3 regions of the Saccharopolyspora sp. NPDC000359 genome follow, and region 1 is predicted to be linked to each of the others. Evidence: riboswitches for the same ligand, from Rfam matches in the RefSeq annotation. Region 1 holds a riboswitch; each other region holds the start of a gene.
The links. A riboswitch is a leader RNA that binds a small molecule or an ion and turns the genes downstream of it on or off. The one in region 1 is predicted to bind cobalamin.
Positions count from the first base shown of each region.

Region 2: it holds a riboswitch for cobalamin, as region 1 does, so the genes downstream of both, ABT324_RS31390 (ribonucleoside-diphosphate reductase subunit alpha) here and ABT324_RS30695 (hypothetical protein) in region 1, are expected to answer to the same signal.
Region 3: it holds a riboswitch for cobalamin, as region 1 does, so the genes downstream of both, ABT324_RS18375 (putative cobaltochelatase) here and ABT324_RS30695 (hypothetical protein) in region 1, are expected to answer to the same signal.

Region 1 covers NZ_JBEPDU010000070.1:23,607-27,743, forward strand. Annotated here, with positions in the region: gene ABT324_RS30685 (DNA polymerase III subunit beta family protein) at 1-403, opposite strand, end outside; partial or broken gene ABT324_RS30690 (GNAT family N-acetyltransferase) at 517-993, shown strand; cobalamin riboswitch at 1,128-1,299, shown strand; gene ABT324_RS30695 (hypothetical protein) at 1,658-2,326, shown strand; gene ABT324_RS30700 (PLP-dependent cysteine synthase family protein) at 2,323-3,423, shown strand; gene ABT324_RS30705 (MDR family MFS transporter) at 3,420-4,137, shown strand, end outside.
Region 2 covers NZ_JBEPDU010000075.1:17,832-21,968, reverse strand. Annotated here, with positions in the region: gene ABT324_RS31390 (ribonucleoside-diphosphate reductase subunit alpha) at 1-2,012, opposite strand, end outside; cobalamin riboswitch at 2,127-2,345, opposite strand; gene ABT324_RS31385 (ABC transporter substrate-binding protein) at 2,516-3,454, opposite strand; gene ABT324_RS31380 (alpha-ketoglutarate-dependent dioxygenase AlkB family protein) at 3,583-4,137, shown strand, end outside.
Region 3 covers NZ_JBEPDU010000027.1:24,245-28,381, reverse strand. Annotated here, with positions in the region: gene ABT324_RS18395 (MFS transporter) at 1-231, shown strand, start outside; gene ABT324_RS18390 (LysE family translocator) at 145-777, opposite strand; gene ABT324_RS18385 (S1 family peptidase) at 1,065-1,871, shown strand; gene ABT324_RS18380 (GNAT family N-acetyltransferase) at 2,066-2,533, shown strand; cobalamin riboswitch at 2,604-2,781, shown strand; gene ABT324_RS18375 (putative cobaltochelatase) at 2,823-4,137, shown strand, end outside.

The sequences.
Region 1 (4,137 bases):
CTGCGGGCGCGACCTGGCGCACGGCGCTCGACAACTCCGCCCCACCCACGCGGGCCAGCGTCCGCTGCTGGCCGGGCAGCGAGCGCAGGACCTCCCCGATCGCCGACTGCGCGGCGGCCGCCGCGTCCTGCGCCCGCTGCGTGTGGGCGGTCAGGACGGCCCGGGCCTGCTCGGCGGTCCCGTCGAGCACCACGCCGACCTCGGGCAACGGCACCCCAGCCGCCCGCAACCGGCGCAGCAGCACGGCCCGCCGCACCTGGCCGGGGGAGTAGTAGCGGTACCCGGTCACCGCGTCGACGTGCGCGGGCGGCAGCACGCCGCAGTCGTCGTAGAAGCGCAGCGCGCTCGGCGTCAGCCCGACCCGCCGGGCGAAGGCGCCGATGCTCAGGAGTTCGTCGTCCACAGGGGCGATTCTGGGCCTTCAACCAGCTCGAAGGTCAAACCCGCGTGGCGCCGGGGTGAACTGGTTGACGCCCTCCCGATACTCCTGGTGTGCGCACCGACCCGCAGCTGCACCCGACCGACGTCGTCGTCCGGGTCCTGCGCGACGCGGACTGGCCCGAGGTGCGCCGCATCTACGCCGAGGGTATCGCCACCGGGAACGCCACCTTCGAGACCGAGGTCCCGCCGCGCGAGGTGCTGGACGCAAAGTGGCTCCCGGACCAGCGGTGGGTCGCCGAGGTCGACGGCGCGGTCGCGGGCTGGGCCGCGCTGGCACCCGTCTCCGAGCGCGCGTGCTACGCGGGAGTGGCGGAGGTCGCTGCCGCCTTCCGGGGTGGGGGAGTGGGCAAGGCCCTGCTGCGCGAGCAGGTCTCCGCGGCCGACGCCGCTGGCCTGTGGACGCTGCAGAACTCGATCTTCCCGGAGAACGCGGCGAGCCTGGCCATGCACCACGCGGCCGGGTTCCGCACCGTGGGGGTCCGCGAGCGCATCGCCCGGCAGCACGGGGTCTGGCGCGACACCGTGCTGCTGGAACGTCGGGCGGCCACCTGAGCGCAGCACGAACGCCTTGGCCCGTTCGGACTTCGGTCATTGGTCCTCAGTGGAGCCGAACGGGTGCTGGCGCGCGGCACCGGGGTGATCTGGGCGGCGGATGCCTTGACACCCCGCCCGCGCGCTGCGAACGTCGCGCTAGTTCATGCGACGGTGCGCAGGAAGCCGGTGCGAATCCGGCACGGTCCCGCCACTGTGAACGGGGAGCTGCCGCCACGTGCGCCACTGCCGCGACCGCGGTGGGAAGGCAGGCGGTTAGCGCGGATCCGCGAGTCAGGAGACTGACGCCGTCGTGCCGATCCACGCGGGGTCGAGGAGCCCCGGAGGAGGTAGTCGACGTGCCGCAGCGCGCACCAACGCTGCTGGCCACCGCCCCGCCGCGGTGCCCAGCCGAGCTCCACACCACGACGTCGGACACGCAGGTCTGAGCCACCAGCCCACCGCCGGTGCGGCTCGCCGCGCCGATCGTTGACTCCTGTGGAGACATCCTGTGCCACCTGCTCAACCCTCCCCAACCCGGACCCGGCACTCGGCCCTGTGCGCAGTGGTCGAGCGGGTTCGCGCCACCGATGGCGGCCACCTCCGGGACAGCCGGGCCTCGGTGGTCTTCCTGACCGTCCAAAGTGCACACCACAGCGGCCGGAGCGCCGGCTACGCCAATTGCGTGCTCAGCGTGCGGATCGGTCGCGCGGTGGGCTCCTGCGCCGTGGAACCGGGCCAGCTGGACCCGGATTCGGTGCGCGACCTCGTCGGCCGGAGCGCCGCCGAACTACTGGAGCACGAGGAACCGGCGGTCCGGGTCGCCGTGCTCGACGCCCACCTGGCCAACCAGGTCCCGCACGACGAGCACCCGGGCGCCCGGCGGGTGCGCATCCCGGCCGGGACCTCGCTGGAGAAGTCGATGGCCCGCGCCCGCGCCGTCGCCGAGCTCGTCGAGGCGCCGGAGGGCGGCAACGTCGCGGTGATCGGCGTGGTGAACTCGCTGCTCGCCGCGCTGCGCGAACGCGGGTTCCGCCCGGTCCCGTGCGACCTGAAGGGCGGGGTCACCGAGTGGGGCGAACCGGTCCTCGTCGACCACCGGGAGGCGATCTCCGGCGCGCAGGCCGTCCTGGCCTCCGGGATGGTGCTGGGCAACGGCACCTTCGACGACATCGCCGGGCTCTGCCGCGACCGCGGCCTGCCGCTGGTGATGTTCGCGCAGACCGGCGCCGCGGTGCTCCGCGAGGTGGTCGGCGCCGAGGTGCGCGCGCTGTCCGCGGAGCCCTACCCGTTCTTCTGGCTGACCGGGGACAGCACCGACCTCCACCACTACCAGGCAGGTGAGCCGCGGTGACCGCACTCGACCTCAGCCGGACCGACGGCGGGCCCCGGTGCCAGTCGGTCCTGGACCTCATCGGCAACACCCCGGTCCTGCGCATCGGCACCCCGCTGCCCGGACCGCACCCCGGTTTCTGGGCCAAGCTCGAAGGATTCGCCCCCGGCGGCATGAAGGCGCGGGCCGCGCTGGCGCTCGTCCAGGGCGCTCGGAGCCGCGGCGAGCTGCGCCCCGGCGGCGCGATCGTCGAATCCACCAGCGGCACCCTCGGCATCGGGCTGGCCTGCGTCGGCACGGCGCTCGGTCACCCGGTGGTGGTTGTGGCCGACCGGGAGCTGGACGGGATGACCAGGGCGCTGCTGCGGGCGCACGGAGCACGCGTCGAGGTCGTGGCGGAACCGCACCCGGTGGGCGGCTGGCAGCGGGCCCGGCGGGAGCGGGTGGTTGAGCTGCTCGCGGAGCTGCCCGGCGCGTACTGGCCGGACCAGTACGGGAACCCGGACAACCCCGCCGGGTACCTCGCCATGGGTCGCGAGCTCGTCACCCAGTTCGAGCACCTGGACGCCGTGGTGTGCAGCGTCGGCACCGGCGGGCACAGCGCCGGGATCGCCCCGGTCCTGCGCGAGCGGTGGCCGGGGATCAAGGTCGTGGGCGTCGACTCGCCGGGGTCGACGGTGTTCGGACAACCCGCCGCGCACCGGTTGATGCGCGGGCTGGGCAGCAGCATCCACCCGCGCAACGTCGCCTACGACGTGTTCGACGAGGTGCACTGGATCGGCCCGGCGGAGGCGGCCGACGCCTGCCGCAGGCTCGCCGCCGGGGCGTTCGTGACCGGCGGGTGGAGCACCGGCGCGGTCGCGGTGGTCGCCGCGTGGTGCGCCGAGGAGCTGAGCTCGGACGCGGTGTGCGCGGTGTTCCCGGACGGGCCGCACCGCTACTGGCAGACCATCTTCGACGACGACTACGTCGCCGAGCACGGCCTGGTCCCCGAAGCGCGCCAACCGTCCGAAGTGGACAAGCCGGGTTGGAGCAGGTCTCGGGCGGTCGTCGACCCCTGCCCGGCGCGCACCGGGGCCGGGGTGGACTGCGCGGTGTGCGGGGAGGACGACCGGTGAGCGGGTTCCGGCAGATGTCGCGCGCCGCGCAGCTGCTGGTGATCAACCAGTTCGGCATCAACGTGGGCTTCTACATGCTGCTGCCGTTCCTGGCGACCTACATGAGCCGGGACCTGGGCTACGGCGCGGCGGTGATCGGCCTGCTGCTCGGCGTCCGGAACCTGAGCCAGCAGGGCATGTTCCTGGTCGGTGGGACCGCCGCGGACCGGCTCGGCTGCCGCCCGATGATCATCACCGGCTGCGCGCTGCGGGTGGTCTCCTTCGGGCTGTTCGGCGTGTTCACCTCACTGCCCGGGCTGTTCGCCGCCGCGGTGCTCACCGGCCTGGCGGGCGCGCTGTTCAACCCGGCGGTCCGCACGTACCTCATGCACGAGGCGGGGGAGGAGCGGCGGGCCGAGGCCTTCGCGGTGTTCAACGTCTTCGCGCACGCGGGCACCCTGGTCGGACCGCTGCTCGGCGCCGCGCTGCTCGCCGTCGACTTCCGGCTGATCGCACTGGTGGCGTGCCTCGCCTTCGCGGTGCTGACCGCGGCCCAGGTCGTGGTGCTGCCCGAGCAGGATCTCGCACCGCAGCGCGACAGTGTCCTGGGCAGCTGGCGCGAAGTCGTCACCAACGGGCGCTTCCTGCTGTTCACACTCGCGCTTTCGGCGTACTTCGGGCTCTACAACCAGCTCTACCTGATGCTGCCGCTGGAGGCGCAGCGGGTCTCCGGGC
Region 2 (4,137 bases), on a different contig from region 1:
CCGTCGTGCAGCTTGAGGTCGGCGACCATCGCCTCGTCCCACAACCCGGCGAGCTTGAGGTCGGCTACCAGGTGCGGGTTGACCACGGTGAAGTCGCCGGACATGTTCGCCTTGACGTACAGGTTCCGGTAGACGGGCTCGATGGACTGGTTGACCCCGCAGATGTTGGCGATCGTCGCAGTCGGCGCGATGGCCATCACGTTGGAGTTGCGCATCCCGTCGCGGACCACGCGCTCGCGCAGCGCCGCCCAGTCCAAGGTGGACGACCGGTCCAGGTCGACGTCGCCGCCGCGGGCTTCGGCGAGCAGCTCCAGCGAGTCGATCGGCAGCACGCCGCGGCTCCACAGCGAGCCGTCGAAGGTCTCGTAGCGACCGCGCTCGGCCGCCAGCGCGCTGGACGCGCTGATCGCGTGGTAGCTGATCAACTCCATGCTGCGGTCGGCGAACTCCACCGCGGCGGGCGTCGACGGCGCGATGCGCTGCGCGAACAGCGCGTCGGCGAAGCCCATCAGCCCCAGGCCGACCGGCCGGTGTCGCAGGTTGGACCGGCGGGCCTCGGGGATCGTGTAGAAGTTGATGTCGATGACGTTGTCCAGCATCCGCACCGCGGTGTGGGTGGTGCGCTCCAGGCGCTCGGCGTCGATGCCGTCGGCCGTGACGTGCCGGGCCAGGTTGATCGAGCCGAGGTTGCACACCGCGACCTCGTCGGCGCTGGTGTTCAGGGTGATCTCGGTGCACAGGTTCGAGGAGTGCACCACCCCGGTGTGCTGCTGCGGGGAACGCAGGTTGCACGGGTCCTTGAAGGTGATCCACGGGTGGCCGGTCTCGAACAGCATGGTCAGCATCCGCCGCCACAGGTCGACCGCGCGGACCCGCTTGAACACCGCGATCTCGCCGCGGTCGGCGGCCTGCTCGTAGGCGCGGTAGCGCTCGGCGAACGCCGCGCCGTAGCGGTCGTGCAGGTCGGGGGTCTCGTCGGGGGAGAACAGCGTCCACTGCTCGTCGGCCTCGACCCGGCGCAGGAACTCGTCGGGCACCCAGTTCGCGGTGTTCATGTCGTGGGTGCGGCGCCGGTCGTCGCCGGTGTTCTTGCGCAGGTCGAGGAACTCCTCGACGTCGATGTGCCAGGTCTCCAGGTAGGCGCAGACCGCGCCCTTGCGCTTGCCGCCCTGGTTGACCGCCACCGCGGTGTCGTTGGCGATCTTCAGGAACGGCACGACGCCCTGCGACTTGCCGTTGGTGCCCCTGATGTGCGCGCCGATGCCGCGCACCGGCGTCCAGTCGTTGCCGAGCCCGCCGGCGTACTTCGACAGCAGGGCGTTGTTGCTGATCGAGTGGAAGATGCCGGACAGGTCGTCGTCCACTGTGGTCAGGAAGCAGGAGGACAGCTGCGGCCGGGTGGTCCCGGCGTTGAACAGCGTCGGCGTCGAGCACATGAAGTCGAACGACGACAGCAGCTGGTAGAACTCGATGGCGCGGGCCTCGCGGTCGTCCTCGCGCAGCGCCAAGCCCATCGCGACCCGCATGAAGAAGGCCTGCGGCAGCTCGAAGCGCACTCCGCCCTCGTGCAGGAAGTACCGGTCGTAGAGGGTCTGCAGCCCCAGGAAGCCGAACTCCAGGTCGCGCTCGGGCGCCAGCGCGCGGCCCAACCGGTCGAGGTCGAAGGTGGCCAGTTCGGGGGCCAACTGCTCGAGCGCCACGCCACGGCGCACGTACTCGGCGAAGTGCGCGGCGTAGTCGGCGTCCTGGTCGACACCGAGGAACTCCAGCGCTTCGCGGCGCATCCGGTTCAGCAGCAGGCGGGCGGTGACCTGCGAGTAGTTCGGTTCGGTCTCGATCAGGGTGCGGGCCGCCATGACCTGGGCCAGCGAGAGCTCGTCGTCGCTGATCCCCGCGTAGCCGGTGCGCCGCACCTCGTCGAGCACGGCTTCGGCGGACACGCCGGGCAATCCGGCGCAGGCCTGGTGGACCGCGGTGGACACCTCGGTCCAGTTGTCGAGTGTCGCCGTCACTGGCTCTCTCCCCTCGCGAGCTCGGTGGACCTTCGAGCGCGCGCAGGGAGACCTCGGCGAGACGGGTCGCCGGTCGTCCGCGCGGACCCGCCCTCGAGGCCCCGGACAGCACGCCTTGCGCGTGCGCCGGTGGCAGGTCTTCGGACTCACGGGCGGCCTACTGGTCGTGGCTTCCCAGGCGTTGGCCCAGTGCTCTTACCCGCTGCCCGGGATGGGGCAGGCGGGTCACGACGGTCGTTCCCGTTCACCGCTGCGGGGCAGTCCCGGATTCGCACCGGGTTCCCTCTTGCCTCACCGGAATTGCTCCGGTGAACCACCAGCGAGCGACACACTACATCTTGGGTTCGGGGTCGTTGCGGACGGGCAGATATCGACGTGTCGCGCTCCCCGGTCGATGGTGACCGCAGGTCGAGGCCGTCGGCCGCAGCGCAGCGGACTCGCGGCTGCTCACGTCGCGTTGGCGCGGCCCCGGCGCGCGGGGGTGGGCGCGCCGGGGCCGGGGATCAGCGCTGGCTGAGGTACTTCTGGAGGTCGTCGAGGACGAGGTTGGCGGCTAGGGGGCCGAGCCCGAGGAACCAGGTGTCGTCGTTGACCTCGATGGCCCTGCCGCTGCGGACCGCTTCGAGGGTGCTCCACTGCACCGAGCCGACCACGTCGTTCATCTGCTCGCGGGTCCTGTCGCCGTAGGCGGAGTAGAACAGCAGGTCGCCGTCGGCCTGGGAGAGCTGCTCGCGGCTGATCTTGGTGTGGGTCCCGTCGAACCGCTGGTTGCCTGGCCGCCCGAGCCCGACGTCGGCCAGGATCGTGCCGAGGTAGGAGCCGGTGCCGTAGAGCCGGTACTCGCCGGACAGGAACCGCAGCGCGCTGACCTCGGTGGCCGCCGGGTCGCCGAGCTGCCTGCCGATCTCGGCGGCCCGCTGCTGGTAGTCGGCCAGGATCCGCTGGGCCTCGGCCTCCTTGCCCAGCGCCTTGGCGTCGAGCAGGAAGTTCTCCTTCCACGGCTTGCCGACGGTCTCGGCGAACACCGTCGGCGCGATCTTGCTCAACGCCTCGTAGTTCGCGTCGTCGCGGACCTTGCTGGACAGGATCAGGTCGGGTTTGAGCGCGGCGATCTTCTCCAGGTTCGGCGAACCGATCGTGCCGACGACCTCGATGTCCCCGGCCTTCTCGGCCAGGTAGGGCTGCAGGTCCTGGTTGGCGTCCGGCAGCACCGTGCCCACCGGCTTGACGCCCAGCGCCAACGCCGCGTCCAACTCGCCGGTGTCGAGTACGACCACCCGCTGCGGGGTGCCCACGACCGTGGTCTGCCCCTTCGCGTGGTTGACGACGCGTCCGCCAGCGTCGGGTGCGGCGGGCTGCTCGGCTGCCGTGCCGCACGCGGCGGCACTGCCCAGGGCGAGCGCTGCGGTGATCACCGCGAGCAGTCGGCGGGGACGGAACATGTGCTTCCTACCTGTTCACTCGGTTCTGGAGTTTGGTGAGCCTAACCTGAGGGGAGTGGGGCGATCCAGCTCTGAGACGGTGCTCACGGCACCGGACCTGCGAAGATGATCAGCGGAGAGGAGTGCGGATGAATGCGCTGATCCCGCGCGAGCGGGCGGAGGTCGCCCCGGGTGCGGTGCACGTCCCGGACTGGCTGGGCCTGCCGGAGCAGCGCGACCTGGTGCGCGCCTGCCGGGAGTGGGCGAGGGCGGGGATGCGCTCGCCGACGTTGCCGAGCGGTGGCGTGATGTCGGTCCAGACGGTCTGCCTGGGCTGGCACTGGGCGCCGTACCGCTACTCGAGGACCAGGGACGACGGCTCCCCGGTGGTGCCCTTCCCGGACTGGTTGGCGGACCTGGGCCGCAGGGCGGTGGCGGCGGCCTACCAGCGCCCGGCTGACGACTACGCCCCGGACATCGCCCTGGTCAACTTCTACGACGACGCCGCAAAGATGGGCATGCACCAGGACAAGGACGAGTTGAGCAGGGCGCCGGTGGTGTCCCTGAGCCTGGGCAACGACTGCACCTTCCGCTTCGGCAACACGGAGTCGAGGGGCCGTCCCCACCAGGACATCACGCTCTGCTCGGGCGACCTCTTCGTCTTCGGCGGCCCAACCCGCCTCGCCTACCACGGAGTCCTGAGA
Region 3 (4,137 bases), on a different contig from region 1:
GCCCGGCTCACCGCGGTGTTCTGGTGCATCGCCTACCTGGGCTTCTGCACGCCCTTCGCGATCAGCCTACTGGCGCCGGTGGTCCCGGCGCCGGTGCTGCTGGCGGTGCTGGTCGCGCTCGCGCTGATCACCTGCGCGGTGGTCTCAGCTGGCGACCAACCCGACCGAGATGGTCAGGAACGCCGCCGCGCTGATCACGTCCAGCGACTTCGCGACGCGGGGATCCTGTAGCCGGTCGGCGATCCGCGCGGCACCGAGCACCATCGAGGCCTCCCAGACCAGCGCCAGCACCAGGAAGATCACGCCCAGCACGACCAGCTGCAGCGCGGGCTGCGCGGCCGAGCCCACGAACTGCGGCAGGAACGCCAGGCTGAACAGCAGCATCTTCGGGTTGGTGAGGTTGCTGAACAAGCCGCGCAGGTAGGGGTTGGAGCTGTCGACGGGCGGCCCGCTGAGCGTGCCCTCGGCGGTCTTCTTCCTGGTCAGCCACAGCCCGCGCAAAATCGACGCGGCCAGGTACACCAGGTAGGCGGCGCCGATCCACTTCAGCGTGGACAGCACGGCGGGGTGGCTGGTGACCAGGGCGCCGAGACCGGAGATCACCAGCGCCACCTGCAGGATGCTCGCGGTGTGGATCCCGGCCAGCGCCAGCAGGCCCGCCCGGCGGCCGCGGTTCAGCGAGGTCCGCAGCAGCAGGAAGACGTCGACGCCGGGGGTCAGCACGACCACCACGCTGGCCACCAGGAAGGCGGGCAGCGGGGTCAGGTCCACGAGCACGGTTCCTCCTTCGCGACAGCGCACGGCACTGATCACTCGATTGGGTTTGATCTGTCACCTGGTCGGGCACAGTTCACGGACCCGGTGCTGGGAGGTGCTCCGAGTCCGCAGTGGCAGGGGAAGGACGAGCAGCGGTCGACGGTGACGCGCTCAGTAAAATTTCCCGACGCCGTCCATATTAACGAAATTTTTTCCTGTGACCGTGTGAGTTGTGCCTCGTAATGTTCGGGTGCCCGGATGACTACGGTGTGCCGTCGGCAAGATCGCTCGACGGCAGGAGGCGCGACGTGGCGCGTGGCAGGACCGGGACCGCATGGCGGGGACTCGTGATCACCGGTGCGGTGGCGGCGCTGGCCGGAGCGCAGCCCGCGACCGCGGGTGCGGCGGAACAACCGCAGGCGCGGGTGCTCGGCGGTGCCCCGGCCACCACCGACGAGGCCCCGTGGCTGGTCGCCCTGACCGACGACCACGGCCGCCAGTTCTGCGGCGGCACCCTGGTGACCCCGATCAAGGTGGTCACCGCCGCGCACTGCATGGTCGAGCCGCTCACCGGCGGCCAGCGCGGCCCGGACGAGCTGCGCGCGATCGCCGGGCGCACCGACCTGGAAACCCGCGAAGGTGAGGTCGCGGAGGTCGGCCAGGTCTGGGTGCACCCCGGGTTCCGGGGCTACACCAGCGGCGCCGACGTCGCGGTCCTGACCCTGCGCCAGCCGCTGACCCAGGGCGAGCTGCCGCTGGTCGACCAGGGCGACACCGAGCACTACCAGCCCGGCACCGTCGGCCGCGTCTACGGCTGGGGCAAGACCAGCGAGTCCGGCCCGCCCTCGACGACCCTGCAGGCGGTGGACGTCCCGATCACCACGGACGCGGCCTGCCGCAGCGCCTACCCGAACTACGACCCGCGGAGCATGTTCTGCGCCGGGGTGCCCGAAGGCGGCCGCGACGCGTGCACCGGGGACTCTGGCGGCCCGATCGTGGCGGACAACCGCCTGATCGGGGTCGTCTCGTACGGCACCGGTTGCGGTCGCCCGAACATCCCGGGCGTCTACACCCGCCTGTCCAGCTACGCCGACGAGCTCGCCGGGCAGCTCTGACTGGTGGGAGGACCGCGCGGCCCGGCCCAGGCTGGGCGCGTGGAAGATCAGGTCGAGCACCGCTGAAGTCCACGGCACCCGCTGCCGGAGCACCTCGCCCGGCGCCTCGGGGCGAGCGGGCAGCGGAGTGTTGTTGGCTACTCCGGTGCAGGTGAATGAGGGTTTCGAGACCCCGTTGTGATATCCAGGTAGGGATGACCCTCCAGCCGCTCGCGACCGCCGTCCACCGCGCCTACACCGCGGACCTGGACGCCGAGGACTTCTACCGGATGCTGCGCCTGCGCGTCGACGTGTTCGTCGTCGAGCAGGAGTGCCCGTACCCGGAGCTGGACGGTCGCGACCTGGAGGAGACCACCCGGCACTTCTGGATCGACTCCGCTGACGGCTACGTGCTGGGTTACCTGCGGCTGCTCGAAGACCCCGACGGCACCTTCCGGATCGGCCGGGTGTGCACCGCCAAGTCCGCGCGCGGGATGGGGCTGGGCCGCAAGCTGATGCGCGCCGCCGTCGCCGAGGTGCAGCACGCGCCCGCGGTCCTCGCCGCCCAGGTCTACGCCAAGGACTTCTACGGCTCCTTCGGCTTCGTCGTGACCGGCGAGGAGTACCTGGAGGACGGCATCCCGCACGTCGACATGCGCCGCGAGCCGCGCCGCCGCGCGTGACCGGAGGGGCACGACCCCGGTAGTGGTGCAGGTCTCGCCGGGGTGGTCGGCGGTTGGTCCGCCGCCCCGGTTCTGCGACGATGCTCCATGATCCGAATGCAAGGGGTGCGGCAGGAAGCCGGTGCGAATCCGGCACGGTCGGCGCCACTGTGACCGGGGAGCGACCCTCCCCCGAGAGCCACCGGGGAGACCTGGGAAGGCCGGAGGGGCGCGGAGATCCGGGAGTCAGGACACTGCGTCCCCTTGTTCCCGCCACCGGGGCGTCCGCACCCCGAGGAAGGAACCCGGCATGACCGCTGCTCCGCGATTCCCCTTCTCCGCCGTCGTCGGCCACGACGACCTGCGACTGGCACTGCTGCTCAACGCCGTGCACCCGCGCATCGGCGGGGTGCTGGTCCGCGGTGAGAAGGGCACGGCGAAGTCCACCGTGGTGCGCGCGCTCGCCTCGCTGCTGCCGCCCCTGGACGTGGTCACCGACTGCCGCTTCGGGTGTGCCCCGGGCCACCCCGACCCGCAGTGCCCGGACGGACCGCACGACTCGACCTCGACGCAGCGCCCGGCGCAGCTCGTCGAACTGCCGGTGGGCGCCACCGAAGACCGCCTGATCGGCTCGCTGGACCTGGAGCGCGCGCTGACCGAAGGCGTCCGCGCCTTCCAACCGGGCCTGCTGGCCGCCGCGCACCGCGGCGTCCTGTACGTCGACGAGGTCAACCTGCTGCACGACCACCTGGTCGACCTGCTGCTGGACGCCGCCGCGATGGGCCGCGCGCACGTCGAGCGGGAAGGCGTGTCGATCTCGCACGCGGCATCGTTCCTGCTGGTCGGCACGATGAACCCGGAGGAGGGTGAGCTGCGGCCGCAGCTGCTCGACCGGTTCGGCCTCACCGTGCAGGTCGCGGCCTCCCGTGAAGTCACCACCCGCACCGAAGTGGTGCGCCGCCGACTGGCCTTCGAAGCCGACCCGGTCGAGTTCGCCGCGAAGTGGGCCGACGCCGACGCCGAACTCGCCGCGCACATCCGCGCCGCCCGCGACCGCGTCGAGCAGGTGGCCCTGCCCGACGCCGAACTCCGACGGATCTCCGCGCTGTGCGCGTCCTTCGACGTCGACGGGATGCGCGCCGACCTCGTGCTGGCGCGCACGGCGATCGCGCACGCCGCCTGGCGCGGCGCCGACGAAGTCGCCGAGCAGGACGTCGAAGCAGCCGCCCGCCTCGCGCTGCCGCACCGCCGCCGCCGAGACCCCTTCGACGAACCCGGCATGGCCGAGGACCAGCTCGAACAAGCACTCGCCGAGGCGGCGGAGCACGCCGAGGGCGACGGCGACGAGCCCCCGGAGGGGCCGGACGGCCCCGACGGCGGCGGGCAGGCCCCGGACGAGCCGACGGAGCCGACCGGCGGAGGCGGCGCGGAGGAGCGCAGCGACGGGCGCGCCCCGGCGGACAAGGCGCCAGCGGCGCCGACGCCGGCGTTCCGGGCGCGGCTGCTGGAGGTGCCGGGGCTCGGCGACGGGGCGCCGGGACGGCGGTCGCGGTCGCGGTCGCGGAGCGGCCGGACGACGCGGTCGTCCACTGTGGAAGGGCATGGGGTGCACGTGGCCGCCACCC